Regions from separate parts of the Chryseobacterium sp. FG46 genome, predicted to be linked through region 1. Evidence: riboswitches for the same ligand, from Rfam matches in the RefSeq annotation. Region 1 holds a riboswitch; the other holds the start of a gene.
What was found. A riboswitch is a leader RNA that binds a small molecule or an ion and turns the genes downstream of it on or off. The one in region 1 is predicted to bind cobalamin.
Positions count from the first base shown of each region.

Region 2: it holds a riboswitch for cobalamin, as region 1 does, so the genes downstream of both, metE (5-methyltetrahydropteroyltriglutamate--homocysteine S-methyltransferase) here and ACODR7_RS09605 (TonB-dependent receptor plug domain-containing protein) in region 1, are expected to answer to the same signal.

Region 1 covers NZ_JBMDJJ010000010.1:75,367-78,658, forward strand. Annotated here, with positions in the region: gene pafA (alkaline phosphatase PafA) at 30-1,676, shown strand; cobalamin riboswitch at 1,848-2,024, shown strand; gene ACODR7_RS09605 (TonB-dependent receptor plug domain-containing protein) at 2,058-3,292, shown strand, end outside.
Region 2 covers NZ_JBMDJJ010000001.1:331,078-334,369, reverse strand. Annotated here, with positions in the region: gene metE (5-methyltetrahydropteroyltriglutamate--homocysteine S-methyltransferase) at 1-1,554, opposite strand, end outside; cobalamin riboswitch at 1,729-1,914, opposite strand; gene ACODR7_RS01450 (Lrp/AsnC family transcriptional regulator) at 2,110-2,571, shown strand; gene ACODR7_RS01445 (hypothetical protein) at 2,659-3,201, opposite strand.

The DNA.
Region 1 (3,292 bases):
AAATTTGTCACCAATAAAAATTTACTTGGATGCTTAGGAACATTTCAATTGCGGCAGCTACTTTATTCTCCGTAGTTACAATCAATGCACAGAAGAACAGAAATACCCAACTTGAAAGACCCAAATTAGTTGTGGGGCTGGTAGTAGACCAGATGCGTTGGGACTATTTATACCGTTTTTATGGTAAGTATGGAAATGATGGTTTCAAAAGACTTTTGAATACAGGATATTCTTTAAATAATGTACATATTCCTTATGTTCCTACCATTACGGCTTTGGGACATACATGTATCTATACGGGATCTGTACCGGCAATTCACGGGATTGCAGGAAACGACTGGACGGATAAAGAAACGGGTAAAGGAGTTTATTGTACTGCAGATGACAGCGTTCAGCCGGTAGGAACTACCAATATAAAAACGGGAAGCCACTCTCCGAAAAATCTTTGGTCTACCACAGTAACTGACGAATTGAGACTGGCAACAAACTTCCAGGGAAAAGTAGTGGGGGTTTCCTTGAAAGACCGTGCTTCCATTCTTCCTGCAGGACACACTCCAAACGGAGCTTTCTGGTTTGATGACAGTACGGGGAATTTCATTACCAGTACATGGTATATGAATGATCTTCCGCAATGGGTAAAATCATTCAATTCTCAGAATCTTCCTGAAAAATTAGTAGCCAATGGCTGGAATACTTTACTTCCAATCAATGAATATACAGAAAGTGCACCGGACAATTCTCCCTGGGAAGGTTTGCTGGGAAGTGCAAAAACACCTACTTTCCCTTACAGTAATTTAGCAAAAGACTATCAGACTAAAAAAGATAACATCCGTTATACGCCTTTCGGAAATACATTGACATTGAAACTGGCAGAAGCTTCTGTAGAAGGTGAAAAACTGGGTGGAGATAATATCACAGACTTTTTAGCCATCAACCTGGCATCTACAGATTATGCAGGCCATAAATTCGGACCAAATTCTATTGAAGTAGAAGATGTTTATATCAGATTAGATCAGGATCTAGCTGAATTTTTTAAGTATCTTGATTCAAAGGTAGGAAAAGGAGAGTATACCGTTTTCCTTTCTGCCGACCATGGTGGAGCACATTCTGTGGGATTCCTTAAAGAACATAAAATCCCGACAGGTTTCTTCGGAGAAGATGCGGAAAAGAATCTGAACCAGAAACTGAAAGAGAAATTTGCGGCAGATAAACTGGTTAATGCCATTGATAACTACCAGGTTTATTTTGACAGAAAAGTATTGGCAGATAATAAGCTTGAGCTGGATGATGTAAGAAACTTTGCTGTAAAAGAAATTGAGAAAGATCCTACCGTTTTATATGCTGTTTCTGTAGACAAAGTTCAGGAGTCAAGCATTCCGGAGCCAATCAAACAAAGAATTATTAATGGCATCAACAGACAGAGAAGTGGAGATATCCAGTTAATTTCTCATGACTCTATGCTTCCGCCATATTCTAAAACAGGAACTACACACAGCGTATGGAATTCTTACGATTCTCATATTCCGTTGATCTTTATGGGATGGGGAGTAAAACAGGGAGAAAGCAATAAGGAATATCATATGACAGATATTGCTCCAACAGTATCTTCTCTATTGAAAATTCAGTTCCCAAGCGGAAATGTAGGAAACCCGATTACCGAAGTTATTGGTAAATAATTAATTAAACGTTATTTCATGATATATAGCTGCTTTCAACTGGAAGCAGCTATTTTATTATTCATTTCCCATCAGATTTTGAATCTGGCGTTTTCCTGAGAAAGGATTCCCGGTCTTAAAAGATACTATCTGTTTCTAATCCCTATTTTTTGGCATATACACATAAAAAACTATCTTTGCAAAAATTTTGGTTTCCAGTATTTTGGAATGAAAAGGGAATCGGGTGTAACTCCCGGACTGTCCCCGCAACTGTAAATCGCAACAAAAGTTTCTGCAAAAAACCACTGTATATAACGGGAAGGTGCAGAATGCGAAAGTCAGGAGACCTGCCAGAGTTGTAATCATAAAAACATATTGCTTTCGGAGGAAAAGTAAAAAGGAATGGATATAAAAAGATCTTTAGTACTGCTTTTTTCATCTTATGGCTGTTTTCTTTTTGGACAAGAGAAGGCCATTGACACTATTTATGTCTTCGACAACCAGATGAACAGGGTGAAGCTTTTTCATCCCGTAAAAACAATTTCCGCAGAAGAGGCCGGGAAAAACTCCAGTAACCTTTCAGAACTCCTGAGATTTCAGTCACAGGTTTATATCAAAGAAAATGGGCGTGGTGCTGTTTCTTCCCCTTCTTTCAGAGGAACTACCGCCCAGCAGACTGCATTTGTATGGAACGGAATTAATATCAATTCTAATTTTTTAGGACAAGGAGATATCAATAATATTGCTTTGTTCGGCTATGATCAGATTGGTATAAAAGCTGGTGGAGGAAGTGTAATCTATGGAAGTGGCGCCATCGGGGGAAGTATTCACCTGAATAATACCCTTGATTTTAATAAAGGTTTCCATGGTTCATTATTTTCAGAAGCCGCTTCTTTTAATACTTATAATAATTTTGTAAAAGGTTCTTACAGCAACGATAAGTTCACTTTTAAAGTTTCTGGCAATCACTCAATAAGTAAAAATGATTATCAGGTTGAGGTGGATAAAAGAAAGACTTACAGTAATGATAACGGACAATATTATAATACGAATATCAATATAGCAACAGCCTATAAAATTGCTCCGCATCATCAGATTTCCTGGATATCAGAATTTTTTAATGGGCAACAACATTATCCTGTTCATTTTGGAGATTTGGAAAACAAAACAAAATATGAAACTCAGAATACCCGAAGTTTACTTTCCTGGGATTGGAGTACTATAAAATTTAGTAACTCATTCAAAACAGCTTATACAGAGGAAAATTTCCAGTACTTTGGTAATATTAACGGTGCTGAAACCAGCGGAGGGGTAGGGAAGAATTATATTCTGAAAAATGATTTTAATTATTTTCTGAATTCAAAGTGGAATGTTAATATTATCGGTGAATTTCAAATTAATAAAGGGAATGGAGCAGGTAGTTCAGGAATTGGAAATATTAACAGAAGTGCAGGATCTATTGCAGGATTACTGCGTTATTTTCCAACAAAAGATTTGCGTTTTGAAGCGGGAATCAAGAAAGATTTTGTAGAAGATATAAGCTCTCCTGTTCTGCTTTCTTTTTCAGGAAAATGGGATATTGTAAAATGGTATGATGCTGAATTCAATTTTTCAAGAAACTTCAGAGCACCATCATT
Region 2 (3,292 bases), on a different contig from region 1:
TCCGTTTTTGGTGAATACAAATCCTTCCAACTGTTCTCCGAAGTATTCTACCATGTCGTTACGCTCAAATTCTCCGTGAACCAGTACATCGATACCAATTTCTTCCTGCCAGCCGATTGTTCTCTGAGTTTCCTCTTTCAGTAAAGTATCATACTGTTCTGCGGTCAGTTCCCCTTTTTTGAATTTCGCTCTCCAGCTTCTTACCTCTGTGGTTTGCGGGAATGACCCTATTGTAGTGGTTGGGAATAAAGGAAGCTGCAATACTTCCTGCTGCTTTTTTTTACGGATTTTGAAAGGGTTTATTCTCTGAGCATCTTTTTCAGAAACAGCATTTGCTCTTTGCTTTACCTGGTGATTATGAATAAGAGAAGAAGTTCTTCTGCTTTCAATTGCTTTTTTATTTTCTTCAAATGCTTTAAGAATCTGTTCATTTTCTGTTCCGGAAGCAAGTTCTTTAAGTGTTACGACTTCTTTTACTTTTTGTTTAGCAAAAGCCAGCCAGCTTTTAATTTCCGGGTTAAGATGGGTTTCAAAATCCAGATCACAAGGTGAATGAAGCAATGAACATGATGGAGCGATCAAAATCCTTTCAGATCCTAATTTTTCAACAGCTTTTGTAATGAAAGACAGCGACTTTTCATAATCATTTTTCCAGATATTCCGGCCATCAATTACCCCTAATGAAAGGCATAAATTTTCCGGAATACTATTCAGAATATCATCCAGTTGTTCAGGATTTCTCACCAGATCAACATGCAATGTATTCACAGGAAGTGAAACGGCAAGTGATGCATTATCTTTTAATCCGTCGAAATAAGTGGCTACAATAAATTTCAGTTTTGGGAATCGTTTTCTGATTTCGGCATACACAAAAAGGTAAGTTTCTTTGGCTTTTTCTGTTAAATCCAAGGCTAAAAAAGGTTCATCAAACTGAATCCATTCCGCACCCTGATCCTGAAGTTTGGTTAAAATCTCCGTATAGACCGGAAGAAGATTTTTCGCCAGATCCAGTTTATCAAATCCTTCTTCTTTTTCTTTTCCCAATAACAGATAAGAAACCAGTCCGATAATCACCGGTTTTGCATTGATTCCCGCTTGTTTTGCTCCTGCAAATTCATTGAAAATTTTATCTGAACTCAGCTTAAACTGTTGGTTATTATAAAATTCCGGAACGATATAGTGATAATTGGTATCGAACCACTTGGTCATTTCCATTGCGGTGATGTCCAGTCCGTCTTTCTGATATCCTCTTGCCATTGCAAAATAAAGATCAAGCTCAGTATTGTTTTTTTTAAGCACTACTTCATGATACCGTGTTGGAATTGCTCCTACTACAAGGCTCATATCCAATACCTGATCATAGTATGAAAAATCATTACACGGGATAAGGTCTATTCCGGCTTCTTTCTGGATATTCCAGTTTTGGGTACAGATAGTTCTTCCGGTGTTCAGAAGCTCTTCCAGAAGGATTTTACCTGACCAATACTGCTCGCAGGCTTTTTTGAGTTCTCTTTTGCTACCAATACGCGGATAGCCAAGGATGTGAGTTTGCATTTTTTTAAACTTTTTAGTTAAACTTATTGTGAAAGTCCCTTAAAATGCTTCGTTATGTTTTTGCGGAGAAAATTTCAGGAAATAATGACATAGCAGGCAATGCATTTCCAATTGAGAGAAAATACATATCTGATATACCATCTGTATGACCCAAAAGCTTCAGCCCGCGAAAGCATTGTCAATTCAGTAAAGGCAGGTCTCCTGACTTGTAACAGTTTCCGTCATCCTTCCCGTTTTTGGCAGTGGATATGCAAGGACAGAAACTTTTGGCATGTTACTTACAGTTGCGCGACAGCTCGTGATTTGCACACGATTCCCTATTAATCTACCTTAAGTAAAACCTTTCCTGTTTGATGAAGTATCTGCAAAGAACTGTACTTTTACCTTTAACAAAGATTATCAGTAAAAGTTTTTAATTTTGTGTAAAATTAGCAATACCGAATAAAAATACAATTCATAATAAATAATTAAGCAAATTAAACTTTTAAAAATAAAAATAGAAGCATATAATTCTTTACATTTGACTGTTTTAATCATTTAAAAGAATAATATTCTGTGGAACAACTCGATGATAAGGATTTACAGCTGCTCAGGCTGCTCCAGAAAAATGCTAAACTGACTGTTAAGGAACTTGCGAAAGAAGTGAACCTCTCTACCTCTCCGGTTTTTGAAAGGGTAAAAAGGCTTGAACAGGAAGGTTTTGTTAAAAGGTATGCAGCCATTCTTGATGCTGAAAAACTGAACCGCGGTTTTACGGTTTTCTGCCAGATCAAGCTCAAAATTCATGACCGGTCTGTAGGTTATGATTTTGTAAAAGAGATTTTAGAAATTGAAGAAGTTGCCGAATGTTACAATATTTCCGGAGATTTTGATTTCCTTCTGAAAGTTCAGGTAAGAGATATGAAACATTATCAGGATTTTGTATTTAACAAGCTGGGATCTGTAGATTCTATAGGCAGCACTCACAGTACTTTTGTGATGGCTGAGGTAAAAAACAACTATGGATTAACAATATAATTAAATTTATAACTAGGGCTTCATTATAAGAATAAAAAAACCGCCAGATAATGACGGATCTTATGTTGTTTTGAAGCCTCTCATCGGTTAATTAGCTGCCGGATCAATCATTTCTTCTGTAAGTCCTAATGATTTTAAAAGGTTTTTGCTGTCGAAAAATAATGTTGCATAATGTTTTCCTTTTTTAAAAACCAGTTTTGATCCATCTGGAAATTCATTGTCTGCTGCTAATTTTTGTGTTTTGGCATTGTACTTCCTGAACTTCGTTTTACTGTCCTGTAATGTACTTTTATTCAGAACAAGACCAAAAGGAAGTCCCTCAACAATTACAGGTTTATTATCTGAAGCAACAAAAAACATCTCATTCACAGTATTGTTTTTTCCCAAGCTGCAATAAAGTTCCAGCCCTGTTTTAATGGGCCATTTGGCATATTTCTCTTCATTGGCATCTTCATAAAAGATGGCTTTTACATTCAACTCTTTTGAGATTTTATCAGGAGCTTGCGGGAATATAAATTCTGAATTTCTATCCAATAAAGAACCCAAAGCGGCTGTTTTTTGTGAAAATACAGTCACACTTACTACCAGAAAAAATACGGTTACAATAAAATTGAATGGTTTTGTCTGCATGAGAATATTTTAAAATTTTAAGGATTTGATGGTTAAAGGTATTAAAATTTTGGATACAGCCCCATTTTAAGCAATTTTTATACATCGTATT